4 regions of the Saccharopolyspora tripterygii genome follow, and region 1 is predicted to be linked to each of the others. Evidence: riboswitches for the same ligand, from Rfam matches in the RefSeq annotation. Region 1 holds a riboswitch; each other region holds the start of a gene.
The links. A riboswitch is a leader RNA that binds a small molecule or an ion and turns the genes downstream of it on or off. The one in region 1 is predicted to bind cobalamin.
Positions count from the first base shown of each region.

Region 2: another riboswitch for cobalamin. It lies ahead of ACYVF3_RS26030 (ribonucleoside-diphosphate reductase subunit alpha); the one in region 1 lies ahead of ACYVF3_RS23255 (ABC transporter substrate-binding protein).
Region 3: another riboswitch for cobalamin. It lies ahead of ACYVF3_RS23595 (Rossmann-like domain-containing protein); the one in region 1 lies ahead of ACYVF3_RS23255 (ABC transporter substrate-binding protein).
Region 4: another riboswitch for cobalamin. It lies ahead of ACYVF3_RS15965 (CbtB domain-containing protein); the one in region 1 lies ahead of ACYVF3_RS23255 (ABC transporter substrate-binding protein).

Region 1 covers NZ_BAAGZP010000029.1:349,999-354,153, forward strand. Annotated here, with positions in the region: gene ACYVF3_RS23250 (SDR family NAD(P)-dependent oxidoreductase) at 211-981, shown strand; cobalamin riboswitch at 1,014-1,195, shown strand; gene ACYVF3_RS23255 (ABC transporter substrate-binding protein) at 1,261-2,250, shown strand; gene ACYVF3_RS23260 (FecCD family ABC transporter permease) at 2,247-3,269, shown strand; gene ACYVF3_RS23265 (Gfo/Idh/MocA family protein) at 3,325-4,155, shown strand, end outside.
Region 2 covers NZ_BAAGZP010000036.1:206,540-210,694, reverse strand. Annotated here, with positions in the region: gene ACYVF3_RS26035 (ribonucleotide-diphosphate reductase subunit beta) at 1-250, opposite strand, end outside; gene ACYVF3_RS26030 (ribonucleoside-diphosphate reductase subunit alpha) at 271-2,664, opposite strand; cobalamin riboswitch at 2,796-3,053, opposite strand; gene rox (rifampin monooxygenase) at 3,114-4,155, opposite strand, start outside.
Region 3 covers NZ_BAAGZP010000030.1:155,382-159,536, reverse strand. Annotated here, with positions in the region: gene ACYVF3_RS23610 (SDR family oxidoreductase) at 1-874, opposite strand, end outside; gene ACYVF3_RS23605 (LysR family transcriptional regulator) at 1,038-1,925, shown strand; gene ACYVF3_RS23600 (GNAT family N-acetyltransferase) at 1,932-2,501, opposite strand; cobalamin riboswitch at 2,556-2,778, shown strand; gene ACYVF3_RS23595 (Rossmann-like domain-containing protein) at 2,948-3,724, shown strand; gene ACYVF3_RS23590 (PLP-dependent cysteine synthase family protein) at 3,721-4,155, shown strand, end outside.
Region 4 covers NZ_BAAGZP010000020.1:13,828-17,982, forward strand. Annotated here, with positions in the region: gene ACYVF3_RS15955 (C40 family peptidase) at 1-213, opposite strand, end outside; gene ACYVF3_RS15960 (hypothetical protein) at 888-1,562, opposite strand; cobalamin riboswitch at 1,647-1,819, shown strand; gene ACYVF3_RS15965 (CbtB domain-containing protein) at 1,850-2,041, shown strand; gene ACYVF3_RS15970 (CbtA family protein) at 2,054-2,806, shown strand; gene ACYVF3_RS15975 (urease accessory protein UreH domain-containing protein) at 3,135-3,971, shown strand; partial or broken gene ACYVF3_RS15980 (hypothetical protein) at 3,882-4,073, opposite strand.

The sequences.
Region 1 (4,155 bases):
CTCGCAGCTACTAAAGTGCGCCTAACCTAACTAACCCTCCGTGTGGAGTCCAGACCGCCATACGCCCCAGCGTCATCGACGTTCGTCACATTCGTCCGCCGGCGGAGCTGGTGTCCGGCCTCGTTCATGAGCAACTTCAGGCCGTGGTCGCGCGTTGATCCCCACGAGCCCCGCCGGGGCGCTTTCGACGTGCGGGAGGACCCGATGGTGATGGACAGGCTCAACGGCAAGCGCGTGCTCGTCACGGGTGGAGCTTCGGGGATCGGCCAGGCGAGCGTGCTGCGCCTGCTCGACGAAGGCGCCCGGGTGCTGACCACGGACATCGACGAGCCAGGGCTGAAGGAGACGGCACGGCGCGCCGCCGACGCGGGCACCTGCGACCGGCTGGGAACCCTGCCGCTGGACATCTCCGACGAGGACGAGGTCGACGCGACGGTCCCCGCAGCGGCCGATCAGCTGGGCGGGCTGGACGTGCTGGTCAACGCCGCGGGGACGTTGCACAGCGCGCGCACGCACGAGTGCTCCCTGGAGCTGTGGAACCGGATCCTCGCGGTCAACCTCACCGGCACGTTCCTGGTGACCCGCGCGGCGTTACCCGCGCTGCTGGCCACCGGCAGCGGCGTGGTGATCAACTTCAGCTCGACCTCGGCGAACTTCGCCCACCCGTACATGGCCGCCTACGCGGCGAGCAAGGGCGGGATCCAGTCGTTCACCCACAGCATCGCCCTGGAGTACGCCAAGCAGGGCTTGCGCGCGGTGTCCCTGGTGCCCGGCGGGATTCGCAGCGGCATCACCGAGACCACCGCCGACAAGCTGCCCGAGGACACCGACTGGGACCTGTTCACCAAGCTCTCCCCCGCGCTGGGCAGCGGATTCGCTCCGCCGGAGCACGTCGCCGGGGTGGTCGCGATGCTGGCCTCCGACGACGGCGCGTTCATCACCGGCACCGAGATCCGCATCGACGGCGGTACCCACCAGTGACCGGCCCTCGGATCGAGCGCCACGCGCCCGGTTAGACTCACCGCCGAGCCGGTCGTGCCACGTGTGGCCGATGGGAATCCGGTCGGAAGCCGGAGCTGACGCGCAGCGGTAGGGGTGACGAGCGAGCCCGAGCCACTGGATCGCACACGATCCGGGAAGGCGGCTCGCTCGGTGGAGCCCGAGCCCGAAGACCTGCCGGCTCCCCGGTACCGCACCCGGTTCCGGGAATCGGCCGACCAGGTCTCGCGCACGGGCCTGGGGTGAGGATTTCCGCACCACGTGTTACGACGTTGGAAGCGCACGGGCTTGACACTGCTCTGCGCCACCGCGATCACCGCCTGCTCCGCGCCCTCCCCGGAGTCCGCTCCACCCCGGGTGTCGTTGCCCAACTGCGACGGGCAGATCTCCGTGGCCGAACCGCCGCGCCGGGCGGTGAGCCTGAACCAGTCGACGACCGAGATCATGCTCGCCCTGGGCCTGGCCGATCGGATGGTCGGCACCGCGACCTGGACCGACCCGGTCGATCCGGCGCTGGCCGACGAGAACGCCCGCGTCCCGAGGCTTTCCAACAACAACCCGTCGTTCGAATCGGTGCTGGCCACCGAGCCGGACGTGGTGCTGGGCGCGTACCAGGCGGTGTTCACCGACGAGGGCGTCGCCTCGCGCGAGCGCTTCGCCGAACTCGGCGTCCCCACCTACCTCTCGCCCTCCAACTGCATGCCCGAGGAAGCGCCGCTGGCCGAGCCGGTCGAGCTGGAGGACATCTACCGCGAGGTGCACGAGATCGCCATGATCTTCGACGTCCCGCAACGCGGTGAGGACCTCGTGGCGCAGCTGCGGCAGCGCGTCGAGAACGCGCGGCGCAAAGCCGCGCCCAGCCAGGACACCTCGGTCCTGTTCTGGTTCGCCCGGACCGAATCCCCTTACATGGCAGGCGCGACGGGCTCTCCGGCGATCATGACCCGCACACTGGGCGTGCGCAACGCCTACGACGATGTGCGCTCGATGTGGCCGCAGGTGTCCTGGGAGGACGTGCTCGCCCGCGATCCCGACCTGCTGGTGCTCGGCGACCTGACCCGCGACGGCGAAGGCGATTCCCTCGCCGCCAAGCAGCACTTCCTGCGAACCGACCCCGCGGTGTCACGGCTGCCCGCTGCCGCCGAGGGCCGCTGGATGGGCATGACCGGCACCGAGATGAACGTCAGCATGCGCACCATCACCGGCATCGAACGGCTCGCCGACCGGCTCGCCGCGCTGGAGCGGCGGTGAGGACTGGACGCCTGCCCGCTCCGCTGATCGTGCTCGGCGGCATCCCGCTGCTGCTCCTGTCGATGGCGGTGGCGGTCACGCTCGGCCCGGCACCGCTGTCGGTGGCCGACGTGGCCGGGGTCGTGGGAGCGCGGCTGGGTCTCGGCGAGACCGACGTGTCGCGGATCGGACAGGGAATCGTCTGGCAGCTGCGCTTACCGCGCGCGGTGCTCGCCGCGATCTGCGGTGCGGGACTGGGGATGTGCGGCGCGGTGCTGCAGTCGCTGCTGCGGAACCCGCTCGCCGATCCGTTCCTGCTGGGCGTGTCCGCGGGCGCTTCCACGGGTGCCGTCCTGGTGGTGGTCCTCGGGTTGGGCGCGGGCGCGATCGGGCTGACCGCGGGCGCCTTCGCCGGGGCCCTGGTGGCGTTCGCGCTGGTGATCATGCTGGGCACGCTGGCGGGCGGCACGACTACGCATCTGGTGCTGGCCGGTGTCGCGGGCACGCAGCTGTTCTCCGCCCTGACGTCGTTCGTCGTGATCACCTCGGCCGATGCCGAGCAGACGCGCGGCGTGCTGTTCTGGCTGCTGGGCTCGCTGTCGGGCGCCCGGTGGAACGACGTGGCGGTCTCGGGCGCGGTGTGCGCGGTCTGCCTGCTGCTGTGCCTGGCCAGGGCCGGCGCCCTGGACGCGTTCGCGCTGGGCCACGACACCGCGGCCGCGCTGGGCGTCAACGTCAACCGGTTGCGGATCGGACTGCTGGTGGCCACCGCGCTGCTGACCGCGACGCTGGTCGCCTCTGCGGGTGCCATCGGTTTCGTCGGCCTGGTCCTGCCGCAGGCCTCCCGACTGCTGGTGGGTCCGCGTCACCGGGCGCTGCTGCCGGTCACCGCGGTGCTGGGCGCGATCCTGCTGGTGTGGGTGGACGTCCTGGCGACCACCATCGCCGCGCCGCAGGAGGTCCCGGTCGGCGTGATGACCGCGCTGGTCGGAGTTCCGGCCTTCGCCGTCCTGCTCGCCCGGCGCGGCAGAGCCGCCTGATCGTCGGCGAAACCTCTACGCTGCGACCAAGAGCGGACTCTGCGGAGGAGTGGGGATGGACCAGCAGGTGGCGTGGGGCGTGCTCGGCTGCTCCGGGATCGCCGGACGACGGATGCTGCCCGCGCTCGACGAGATCGAGGGCTCCACCGTGGCGGGCCTGGCCAGCCGGACCCCGGACAGGGCCGAGGACTTCGCCGCCCGGCACGGCGGAACCGCCATGACCTACGAGCAGCTGATCGACTCCCCGGACATCGACGCGGTGTACGTGTCGCTGCCGAACTCGCTGCACTTCGAGTGGACCGAACGCGCGCTGCGGGCGGGCAAGCACGTGCTGTGCGAGAAGCCGATGACGGTCTCGGCCGAGCAGACCGAGGCCCTCACCGCGCTGGCGGCCGAGCGCGGGCTCCTGCTGCGCGAGAACTTCGCCTTCCTGCACCACCCGCAGCACGAGGTGGTGCGCGAGCTCGTCGAGCGCGGGAGGCTGGGCAGGCTGCGCACCTTCAGCTCGGCGTTCGGCGTGCCCTCCCCGCCCGCAGGCGACATCCGCTACGACCCCGCGCTGGGCGCCGGATGCCTGCTCGACGTCGGGGTGTACCCGATCCGGGCGGCTCAGCTGCTGCTCGGTGACGGGCTGACCGTGGCGGGCGCGACTCTGCGGGTGGACGCCGACACCGGAGTGGACATGGCCGGTCACGCGCTGCTGGTGTCGGAGAACGGGATCTTCGCGGATCTGGAGTTCGGGTTCCAGCACACCTACCGGTCGCGCTACGCGTTGTGGGGCGATGGCGGGCACCTGAGCCTGGAGCGCGCGTTCACCCCGCCCGCCGAGCACCGCCCGGTGCTGCGACTCGACGAGCAGGACCACAGCGAGGAGTTCGTGCTCGAC
Region 2 (4,155 bases), on a different contig from region 1:
GCTTGAGCATGGTGCGCTCGTCGTCGGTGAGCCCGTCGCGGGACTTCCACAGCGCGATGTCAGCCTGCATGGACACCTCGGTGGGCATCCAGTGGTTGTTGCAGCCGTTGAGGTACTTGTCCCAGGCCCAGCCGTACTTCAGCGGCAGCAGCTGGTTGACGTCGGCCCGAGAGTTGATCATGGCCTTCTCGGTGACGTCGACGCGCCCGCCGTCGCGGTCGATGGTGCCGAGTCCGGTGGTGGTGCTCATGTGCTCTTTCTCCTGGGGGATCACTGGCAGGCTTCGCATTCCGGGTCTTCGACCGAGCACGCCGCGGCCGGGACGGCGTTGAGCTTGCCGTCGGTGCCGCGCAGCGTGGACTTCTCCACGTGGGTCGCGCTGGTGGAACGCAGGTAGTAGGTGGTCTTGAGCCCCTTGCGCCAGGCCAGCCGGTAGAGCTCGTCGAGCTTGCGGCCGCTGGGCGTGGCCAGGTAGAGGTTCAGCGACTGGGCCTGGTCGATCCACTTCTGCCTGCGTGCGGCGGCTTCGACCAGCCACTGCGGCTCGATCTCGAACGCCGTGGCGTAGAGCGTCTTGAGCTCGTCGGGGACCCGCTCGATCGGCCCGAGCGAACCGTCGTAGAACTTCAGGTCCGCCACCATCGCCTCGTCCCACAGCCCGGCCTCCTTGAGGTCGGCCACCAGGTGCGGGTTGACCACGGTGAAGTCGCCGGACATGTTCGACTTGACGAACAGGTTGCGGTACAGCGGCTCGATGGACTGACCGACCCCGCAGATGTTGGCGATCGTCGCGGTGGGCGCGATGGCCATCACGTTGGAGTTGCGCATCCCCTTGTCGCGCACCCGTTCCCGCAGCGACGACCAGTCCAATGTGGTCGTCGTGTCGAGGTCGGCATCGCCGCGCGCGTCGCGGACGAACTCCTGCGAGTCGATCGGCAGGACGCCCTGGCTCCACAGCGATCCGTCGAACGACGCGTAGCGGCCCCGCTCCTCGGCGAGCCGGCTGGACGACTCGATCGCGTGGTAGCCGATCTCCTCCATGCTGCGGTCGGCGAATTCGACCGCAGCGGCCGAGGACATCGGGATCCGCAACTTCTGCAGCGCGTCGGAGAAGCCCATCAGCCCCAGGCCGACCGGGCGGTGCCGCATGTTGGAGCGCTCGGCTTCTGGGATCGTGTAGAAGTTGATGTCGATGACGTTGTCCAGCATCCGGACCGCGGTGCGCACCGTCGCCTTCAGCCGGTCGCGGTCGAGACCGTTGGCCGAGATGTGCCGAGCGAGGTTCACCGATCCCAGGTTGCACACGGCCACCTCGTCGGAGGCGGTGTTGAGCGTGATCTCGGTGCACAGGTTCGACGAGTGCACCACGCCCGCGTGCCGCTGCGGCGAACGCAGGTTGCACGGGTCCTTGAATGTGATCCAGGGGTGGCCGGTCTCGAACAGCATGGTCAGCATCCGGCGCCAGAGGTCCACCGCGCGCACTCGCCGGAACACGCGGATCTCGTCGCGCTCGGCGGCCGCCTCGTACTCCCGGTAGCGCTCGGCGAACTCGGTGCCGTAGAGGTCGTGCAGGTCCGGGGTCTCGTCGGGGGAGAACAGCGTCCACTGCTCGTCGGCCTCGACGCGGCGCAGGAACTCGTCGGGCACCCAGTTCGCGGTGTTCATGTCGTGGGTGCGTCGCCGGTCGTCGCCGGTGTTCTTGCGCAGGTCCAGGAACTCCTCGACATCGATGTGCCAGGTCTCCAGGTACGCGCACACCGCGCCCTTGCGCTTGCCGCCCTGGTTGACCGCCACCGCCGTGTCGTTGGCGATCTTCAGGAACGGCACCACGCCCTGGGACTCGCCGTTGGTGCCGTGGATGTGGGCGCCGATGCCGCGCACCGGGGTCCAGTCGTTGCCGAGGCCGCCGGAGTACTTGGCCAGCAGGGCGTTGTTGCGGTAGGAGCTGAAGATCGACTGCAGATCGTCGTCCACAGTGGTCAGGAAGCAGGACGACAGCTGGGCCCGGGTGGTGCCGGAGTTGAACAGCGTCGGCGTGGAGCACATGAAGTCGAACGACGACAGCAGGCGGTAGAACTCAATGGCGCGCGCGTCCCGGTCGTCCTCGCGCAGCGCGAGCCCCATCGCCACCCGCATGAAGAACGCCTGCGGCAGCTCGAACCGGGTCCCGTCGTGGTGCAGGAAGTACCGGTCGTAGAGGGTCTGCATCCCCAGGAAGTCGAAGGCGAGGTCGCGGTCGGCCTCCAGCGCCGCGCCCAGCCGGGGCAGGTCGAAGCGGGCCAGCTCCGGGTCCAGCCTGCCCAGCTCGATGCCGCGTCGCACGTAGTCGGTGAAGTAGGCGCCGTAGCGGTCGCGCATCTGGTCCTGGTCGGCCTGCTGCGGGGAGCCCGCCAGGTAGCTCAGCGCTTCGCCGCGCAGCTTGTCCAGCAGCAGTCGGGCGGTGACGCCGGCGTAGTTCGGTTCCGACTCGACCAGGGTGCGCGCCGACATGATCAGCGCTTCGCTCAGCTCGGCCGCTCCGATGCCGGGGTAGACGTTGCGCTCGACCTCGGTGAGCACCGCCGACGGGTCCACGTCGGCCAGACCCGCGCAGGCCTGATCAACCACAGTGGACACTCGGCCGCCGGTGAGCGGGATGGGTTCGGACAGTGCGGTGTCGGTCACCGGGACTCTCTCCTCGCGAGCTCGGAAGGCGTGCCCGGAACCGGCGGCGGAGGAGCGCGAGGACGCGACGGCGGCAGCGGCCGGCGCATGTCCGCGTGGACCCTCCCGCGAGGTCCCGGACGGCGCGCACGGGCGTGCGCGCGCCGATGGCAGGTCTTCGGACTCACGGGCGTCCGGTCTCGTACGTGGTGGGGGAAGTTTTCATGAAAACTTCCCTCACCACGAGACAGGTCCTAGTAGCCGTCGCTTCCCGAACCCCAGGGGTCCAGTGCGTCATGACGGCGGTCGTTCCCGTTCACCGCTGCGGGGCAGTCCCGGACTCGCACCGGGTTCCCTGTTGCCACACCGAGCCCGCTCGGACCCGGTGAACCACCAGCGAGCGACACTCTACATCTTGGGGCTGAGGCGAAGTCCAACACCAACATGGGCGTGTCGGAGGGAGAATTGAGTCACCCTCCGAACCACCTCGAAAGGTGTCGGCGGAGGTCCTGCTGCTCGTCGCCGACCCACGCCACGTGGCCGTCCGGGCGCAGCAGCACGGCTGGTGCGTCCAGCTGTTCACCGACGTCGACGACGTGGTCGACCCGGTCCGCCCAGCCCTCGGTCGACAGATCGCCGGTCTGGTCGAGCAGCAGGCCGCGTCCGTCGTGCATCAGCTCGTAGAGGCGCCCGTGCTTGAGCTCGACGTCCCGGATGCGCCTGCCGACCAGGTCGTGCTCCCCGCCGAAGTCGTAGCGCACGTCGAGTGCGATGAGCTTCTCGGTCAGGTGCCGGTTGACCACGTCGAAGTCCATCAGCTCCGATACCAGGCGCCGCACGGCCTGCGCGCCGGGCTCGGTGGACATCAGCTGCATCTGCGCGCGCGTGTTGTCCAGGACTGCGGCCGCCACCGGATGGCGTTCGGCCTGGTAGCTGTCGAGCAGGTCGGCGGGCGCCCACCCGGCGACCTCCGCCGCGAGTTTCCAGCCGAGGTTGAACGCGTCCTGGAGGCCGAGGTTGAGCCCCTGGCCGCCGACCGGCGGGTGGACGTGCGCGGCGTCGCCGGCGAGCAGCACCCGTCCGGAGCGGTAGCGCTCGGCCTGCCGGGTGGCGTCGCCGAAGCGGGCCAGGCGGCGAGGGGAGTGCGCGCCGAAGTCGGTGCCCGCGACGGCCCTCAGCTGACGGGAGAGCTCGTCGAGGGTCGGCGGCGTTCCGCGGTCGTCGGCGACGCCCGCGGCGGGCACGACGACCCGGCACCACTCGCCGTCGAGGGGGCCGATGCCGAAGCGCTTCTGGGTCTGGCGCACCTCGCCGGTCACCGCGGCCAGCGTCTCCGGCGACGCGGTCACCTTCAGCTCGGCGAGCAGTGTGTCCACTCTGGACGGTTCGCCGGGGAACCCGATGCCGCACAGCTTGCGCACGGTGCTCCGACCGCCGTCGCAGCCGACGAGGTAGGGCGCACGCAGCCTCGTGCCGTCGGCGAGCTCGGCGGTCACGCCGTCCGCGTCCTGG
Region 3 (4,155 bases), on a different contig from region 1:
AGTGCTCCTGTTCGAGGTCTTGCAGCAGGCCCGGTCGTTCCGGCTTCCAGCCGAACCGCTCGGTGGTGGCCTCGGCGGAGGCGCTGTGGTCGCTCGCGAGGATCATGCCCAGGAACCCGAAGTGCTCGGTCGCCTTCTCGGCGGGCACGGAGGTGACCGGGAGCCCGAGGCGGCGCCCGATGGTGGTGGCGATCTCGCGGTGGGGGAGAGCTCCGTCGCCGAGCGCGTGCAGCCTGGCTCCGGCCGGCGCCGCGTGCAGGGCCCGCAGGTACAGGCGCGCGGCGTCGCGCAGGTGGACGGCGGAGAAGTGCGTCGATCCGTCGCCCACGAATCCCGCGAACCCCGACTCGCGGGCGGTGGCGATCATCGCCGGGATGAAACCGCTCGCGTCCTCCGGTCCGTGGACCGACCGCGGCAGCCGCAGGATCGAGACGCGAACGCCGTGATCGACGTAGGACAGCGCGAGCTCCTCGGTCGCGAACCTGCCCGCCGCGACCGAGTCCAGCGGGGGCACGGTGTCCTCGGTCGCTCCGTCACCCGGAACGCCCGAGGTGATCAGCAGCGGCTTGGCTGAACCGACCAGCGCTTCGCACAACGCCTCGACGGCGCGCCGGTCGGTGGCCACTGCACCCTCGAAGTCGGTGAAGTCGTGGACGAAGGCGGTGTGGATCACCGCGTCGGCTCGGGCGGCGCCGTCGCGCAGGCTGTCGAGATCGGTGAGCGAGCCGCGCTGCACCGCCACCCCCGCCTCGGTCAGCTTCGCCGCCGCGGCGTCCGAGCGCGCCAGTCCCAGCACCTCGTGCCCGGCCTGGTGCAGTTCGCGGACGACGGCGGTGCCGACCATGCCGGTCGCGCCTGTGATGAAGACCCGCACGGTGCGCTCCTCTCGACGGGTTCCTCGGACCGCTCCAGGCTGCGTCCGGCCATCGGCTCGCGTCCAAGTCCCGTTTCGAAATCCGTCATGCGATTCAGGCATCACAGCTGTTCAGTTCGATAGAGGTGTCCTGCTGCCTGGTCGTCGGCGATACCCTGGGCGCATGACCGAAGGAGACCTCGACCTGCGCTTGGTGCGGTACTTCGCCGTGGTCGCCGAGCACCGGCACTTCGGCCGGGCCGCCGAGCAGCTCCGCATCGCCCAGCCCTCGCTGTCCCGGCAGATCCGCAGGCTGGAGCAGCAGCTCGGCGCGCGCTTGCTCGACCGGACACCTCGCGGGACCGCGCTGACCGAGGCCGGCGAGGTCTTCCTGCCGCACGCCAAGTCGCTGTTGCGCTCGGCGACCCGAGCCACGGCGGAAGCCCGCGCGGTCGCTCGGCCGAACCGGATCGTCATCGGTTACGGCAACGGGCTCATCGTCACCAGGGCCGCCCAGGCGATGCGCCGGGCGCACCCGGACGCCGACGTGCGGACCAGGCACATCGAGTTCAGCCAGCCGCAAGCGGCTCTGCTGGACCGAGAGGTGGACGCCGTCGTCGCGCGGTTGCCGTTCCCCACCGACGGTCTGCGGGTGACGCTGCTCTACCAGGAACCGAGGACGTTGGTGGTCTCCCGCGAACACCGGCTGGCGGGTGAGGAGTCGGTCACCCTCGACGATCTCGCCGGCGAGCCGATGCCACGCTTCCCCGAGGCCGACCCGGCATGGTCCGCGTACTGGCGCCTGGAACCCCGTCCCGACGGCAGCAAGGCGCCCGAGGGCCCGGACATCAACGCGCTGGAGGAGAAGTTCGAGGTCGTCGCCGCCGGTCAGGCGGTGGTGGTGACGGTGCGCGCGGCCGCCCGGATGCGTCCCGACCTCGTCGCGATCCCCATCGAGGGCGTCGAGCCGAGCCACGTCGTGCTGGCGACCAGGGCGGGCGAGCGCAATCGCCTGGTGGCCGACTTCGCCTGCCTGGCCGAGCAGCACATCACCGAACCGCCGGAGGCCTGACCGGCCTCAGGCGGAGGTGAGATCCCGTGGTGGGACCGGGATCTCGAAGTGGATGGTGGGGCTGAAGTCGCCGGTCCCGCGAGCGTCGCAGACCTCCTTGGCCACGCTGCGCCAGAACGGTTCCGCACCTGCGATCGCCGGGTTGGTGTGCAGGTAGATCGTGTCGTAGAGCCCGGTTTCAGCGACGAACTCGCAGGACTTCTCGACCAGTGCGCGGGCGAGCCCGTTTCGTTGGTGCTCCTCGCGGACGTAGGTGCGGAAGATCTGTGCCGTGGTGGGGGTTCCGTAGCGCTCGGCGATCCACTGTGGATGCGGCGGGCTCTTGGGGCCGCTCGCTCGCACCGAGGCCGTTCCGACCACCTCTTCGCCGAGGGCGGCGACGAACAGCGCGTGGCCCGGGGTTTCGAAGTACGCGCGCTGCATGTCGATGACGTCGGCGTGCCACTCGGGGACGTAGCCGTGGCCCATGACGCGGTAGAAGGTGTCGAACATCAAGGTTCGCGCGCTCTCGACGTCTTCGTGACGCGCACGCCTGATCACGTACTCCCCGCGAACGAGAGCCTCGTGCGGTGACATGCTCCACCTCCGACGTCTGGACCAGCGACTTCGCTCCTTGATGCTAGCAATGTGCAACAACGATCACAGTGCGGTCCCTTGACTGGGCGCGGGCAGGCTGAAAGGTTGAAAACAATTCATGCGACGGTGCGCAGGAAGCCGGTGAGAATCCGGCACGGTCCCGCCACTGTGAATGGGGAGTCGACTCCGCGAGCGCCACTGCCGGAAAGCCGGTGGGAAGGCTGGGGGGAGGTGCCGATCCATGAGTCAGGAGACTCGCTCCGTCGTGCCGAGTCAACGGGGTCGCGGAGCCCCGGAGGAGGTACCCGGTGCACCCGGATCGATGTGTCGTCCCCGCGCAGATAGGCCCGATGAGGCGTTCGCCCGCCGCGCTCCGAATCGCGTAGGCCATGCGGACGAGTGGTCAGTTCCCCTGTGAACGCGGAACTCCCACGTCGCTGGAGCGCGTGATCACCGATCTGCGCGGATCCGCCGAACCGAGCTCGACGGTGTCCGTCGCCTTCCTGACGGTGCAGGCGGCGCAGCACTCCGGCAGGCGCAGCGGCTACGTGAACACGGTGTTGAGCGTGCGGGTCGGCTCCGCGGTGGGCTCCTGCGCGGCAGAACCGGGCGAGCTCGGCGACGAGCTGGTCCGCGAGATCGTCGGCGGTGACGTCGCCGAACTGCTGCACCACCCTTCCAGGGCGGTGCGCGTGGCGGTGCTCGACGCCTGCCTGGCGGATGCGGTTCCGCACGCGCAGCACTCGCGTTCGCGCGCGGTGCGGATCCCCGCGGGGACGTCGCTGGAGAAGTCGATGGCCCGCGCCCGCGCCGTCGCGGAACTGGTGCCGGTGCCCGAGGGTTCCCGCGTCGCCGTGATCGGCGTGGTCAACTCGCTGCTCGCGGCCCTGCGGGAACGCGGGATCGATTGCGTCCCCTGCGATCTCAAGGGCGGTCGCACCGAGTTCGGCGAGGAGATCCTCGCCGACCACCAGGTGGCGATCGACGGCGCGGACGCGGTGCTGGCCTCGGGAATGGTGCTGGGCAACGGCACGCTCGACGACATCGTCGATCGCTGCCACCTGCGGCAGCTCCCGCTCGTGGTGTTCGCGCAGACGGGAAGCGCGGTCTTCCGGGAGATGCTGGGACGCGAGATCACCGCGCTGTCGGCGGAGCCGTACCCCTTCTTCTGGCTCAGCGGAGACGACACCGGCATCCACCTCTACGACGGAGGTCGCCCGTGATCCCCGTGCAGAAGGTGGTCGAGGACCCCGGTGAGAGTGCCGGTGGCCGCAGGTGCGAGTCGATGCTCGACCTCATCGGCAACACCCCGGTGCTGCGCGTGCCCACGCCGCTCCCCCGGCAGCACCCCGGTTTCTGGGCCAAGTTGGAGTCCGTCGGCCCGGCGACGATGAAGGCGCGCGCGGCGCTGTCGATGTTGCGCGGCGCACGAGCGCGAGGTGAGCTTCGGCCGGGCGGGGTGGTGGTCGAGTCCAGCAGCGGCACCCTCGCGATCGGCCTGGCCTATGTGGGAGCCGCGCTGGGCCACCCGGTGGTCGTCGTCGCCGACAGCGAGCTCGACGCGATGACCCGAAACCTGTTGCGCGCCCACGGTGCTCGCGTGGAGATCGTGTCCCGGCCGCACCCGGTCGGCGGGTGGCAACGGGCGCGGTTG
Region 4 (4,155 bases), on a different contig from region 1:
CTTAGCTTGTTCGACTGAGGCTTTGGCCTTGGCCAGCTCGGCTTCGTTGGAATCCATGGCCATCTCGGCGTCGCTGAGGTCTTCCTCGGCTTTAGCCGCGTCCGCCCCGAGTTTCTTGTATTCCTCAAGGGGGTCCGAGGGCTGCGCGCCAGCGGGGATCGCGATGGTTCCGGCCATCATGGCAATCGCGGATGCCGCGAGCGCTGCCTTCATCGACTGTTTGAGTCGGTGTGACGCCACGTTTGCGAAAGCCTCCTCTGTCCTGGCAGGACCTTCCGCTTGCGATGAGCGGATCCCACCTCACGGTGTGTCAGCGAGGGCTCCCCGCGGCCCGATCGCGAAAGCTACTGGAAAGATCCGCGAATGTCTACTAACCACGATCGTAGATACGCAGTGGAATTGACCGATCACGCTCTGTTCTGCGCGTAGGAGCTAGGTGAGTCAGCAGCTGGTGAATACATGGACTGATCGGTTCTGTGCGCGCGGGATACTGGGCTCGTGGTTGAGGCCGACGCAAGTGTGAGGCTTTCGGCTGGTAAGCGAAGGTCTTCGGGAGCACGGTGCGGAACGCGTGAGGTCTGCCTGATCAAGCGAGGCATCCCTGATGGCGGTGCGAGGCCCGAACTGCGCCGTCCCGTGGCGTGCCCCGTGCTCCGTGTTCACAACCCGTTCCATGCCCCGGGCCTCGGAAATCGGAACGGGCCACCCGCGTTGTGCGGGCCCTCCTCGTGAAGCAGCCGTTGCTGACTAAGGAACAGCTACCCAGGAGATCGAGGCGCTCCGGCCCTCGGTGCAGGTTCAGGCCGGTGTTGCCGAAGATGCCCGCCACCTTGCTCTCCTTCGCGTACTGCCAGAAGTCCCAGTTGCCAAAGCCGTTGGGGCGTTCATCACGCCTGTCGGCGTGGGGCGTTGTGGAGTGGGCATTCTGTGCAGTAACCAGTGCCGGATCGCCACAACTGGCAGCACGTCCGACGCCGGGACCACAAACTGCTCTGCGTCGCACCGAAGTCGAGCAGATCTGCTCGGCCAGTCTCAGCGCGCAGTTGCACTGCTGTGGCGAGCACGTCACCTCCTGCCCCGTTCGCGGCGAGCCGTCGCAGCACCTCGCCGATCAAGCCGACGGCGTTGCCCCAGTACTGATCGCTGTCGGCTGGTGGGCCGCCGATGGCCGCCAGTCCACGGGTGAGCGGTGCGAGGAAGTGGGAAACGTTGGGCCACCAGGCGTTTGCGCAAGATCGATCACGCAGAACAAGGCCGTGCACCAACCCGTCCGCGTCGACCACAACGGATGCTTCGGCCAGCGAAGGAACAGGCCAGGCGAAGTGGTGTTCGGGGACTGTCGCGCACAGCGCCAGCCACGAAGCCCGAAAAGCCACCAGTACCGTGCCCGCGCGGTGATGTTGAAACCCGGCCAAACGCTGCCAGGCTTGCACGTCGCGCGCCAAGAATCCGTTGGCCTCGTCGCAGTACGATTCCCATGCCACGACGTCGTCGGCGTCGGCGAGGGGGCGTGCCAGCGAGCGAGTGGTCTGGTCCAGAGCGGCTTTTGATGAATCCTGCACCCCGGCATTGGACCTGATGTGCTGGAGAACCGATGCAGTGAGGTTCGTCGCGGGATCGGCTGTTGTGGGCTCGGCGATCTCCTCGTACTCTTCTGCTGCCGCAGTGCACGGGAAGCCGGTGGAATTCCGGCGTGGTCCTCGCCACTGTGACCGGGGAGCGACCCTGATCTCGCCACTGGACACCGCGTCGGTGTCTGGGAAGGCCAGGGGAGCATTGATCCGGAAGCCAGGAGACCGGCTGCGGCAGTGACACCACGTTCCACGAGAGATGGAAGGCAGGTTTTGACATGACCACCGCTGGTCTGCCCGCTGCGCAGCGCATCCACGTTCCCGTCTGGGCTTGGGCCTTGGCCGCGTTCGCGATCGTTGTGCTCTACGTCGTGCTTCAGGAAAACGGTGCGGTGCTCGCGCAGGCGGCGGACACCATCCACGAGTTCACTCACGACGGCCGGCACGCCCTCGGCGTGCCCTGCCACTGAACGGGGACGCTCATGAGCTCGCCGTTCGCCACTTTCCTGCGGCGGGGCTTGCTGGCGGGGCTGCTCGCCGGCCTCACGGCCGCGCTGTTCTCGCTTCTGCTGGTCGAAACCCCGCTCCGCGCTGCGCTCGAGGTCGAGGAGGCACGCTCGCACGCCGCCGGTGAGCACGCCCACGAGGAGTTGTTCAGCCGCCCAACCCAGGTGGTCGGCGGCATGGTCGCCGCGCTTGTCGTCGGGTTGGCGATCGGGACGATCTTCGCGGTCGTGTTCGCCCACAACCGACACCGGCTGCCCGCGCGAACCGACTTCGGACGGAGCCTCCAGCTCGCTGCGTCCGGGTTTCTCGCCGTGTCGCTGCTACCGGCGCTGAAATATCCTGCGAACCCACCGGGAGTGGGGGACGGGGAAACGGTCACTTTCCGTACTGTCGCGTACTTTTCGCTGATCGTGGCGGGTATCGCGATCCTGCACGCGGTCGGCTACCTGCACCGGTACCTGGCTGTTCACGGATGGTCACCGGCGCGTCGCAGTACTGCGGCAGCTGCCGGAGGAATCGTGTTGACCGGTCTCGTCCTATGGGCTTGGCCGTCGAACCCGGATCCCGTACCCCCGGACGTGCCCGCTGCGTTGCTGTGGCGCTTCCGCTTGTCCTCACTCGCTGAACTCGCCGGAATGTGGACGGTCCTCGGTTTCGCCTTCGGCCTGCTCAACGAGCCCCGAAAACAACGACCGACCACGACAGCCTCGCCGGCAACGGCACCATAGCGACGGGTACCCCGCCCGGTCTTCTCCCAAGGTCGGGCGGGTGTTTCCACTTGTCGCCAGTGCGATTCGGGGTGCCGACAGGTATTCGCGATCGGTTGGGGTCGCGACGACTACTGATCACGTCCCACGACGTGCACGACAAAGCGCAGCAACAGCCAATAGCAGAGTGAACAGGGTACCTGCGCTCAGGTTGGTCGGCCGGCAGGTGTTTGGGGTGACTTAAGAGCAACGCCGTCGAAGGGGCCGCTTGCGGCCAGGCTGGCATGCGCTGTGCGGGTAGTAGAAATGGTCCGATGCCGGGGGTTACGAGCGTGCATACCATCGCTCCGTGAAAGAGTTCACATTTGCTGCATTGTTGTGGTCGGAGTGCGGTTGCGGAAGCCGATGGGTCACCGTCGCTCCTCGTGGTCGCAGGAGAACACGCTGTACTCGAACCTGGATCATCCGCTCGCGCTTGCTCATCGGCCTGCTCGCCGGTGGTGTTTCATGTGCCGCAGTCCAGGGCGGACTGCTCGCGGGCTTGATCACCCGCCAGCATCGCAACGCCGCCCCTACCGAGACCGGAAACACCGCCGTGCGGACCAAAACAACCCAGAGTCCGCTCAATCGGCTCGCCGACGATTTCGCACCCGTCGGTGGCTTCCTGATCGGCAAGCTCGTCTCCCACAGCGTGCTCGGCGCACTGCTCGGCGCACTGGGCACGGTCGTGCAGATGTCGGTCGGCACCAGGACCGCGTTGCAGCTGATCGCCGGTGTGGTGATCTGCGTGCTGGGACCCTCCCAGCTCGGCGTGCCCGGTTTCCGCAACATCGTCATCGAAGTCGGGAACGCGCCAGTTTCGCATCGGCGGAAGAGCCACGCGGGGCCACGTACTGACCAGGAGTTTGGGGCCACCTCATCGAGGCCCGGTTCTGAAGTCGCAACCAGTCGCGCGAGTCGCTTTCGACGTTCGTGGTTCGTAGAGGCGGAAATCCGCTGTGCGAAAACGTGCGCCCTTGCTGCGCGAACCGCTCGCACAAGGTGGGGCCGGTTACCGGCCACGGATATCTCCGAGACGTTGCTGGTACTCTTCCGGATCGAGTTCTCCCGCTGCATAGCGTCGCCGGAGCTCGGTCTCCGCCGGGTCTTCGCGCTGCCGTGTCAGCTGGCTTTGGCTTATCAGTGACCTGGCCAGCCACATGATCGCCAACACGAGCAGCGCCAGCACCGCTAGTCCCACCACTCCCCACAGGGCTGCGAGCAGGCCCATGCCCATCGTTCCGTCCATCACGGCAACCACCGCCTTCGACCGATACGCTGCCTGAACAGGTGCTACACCCTCCGTAATACCCCTCGTAGGCGGGTAGGGA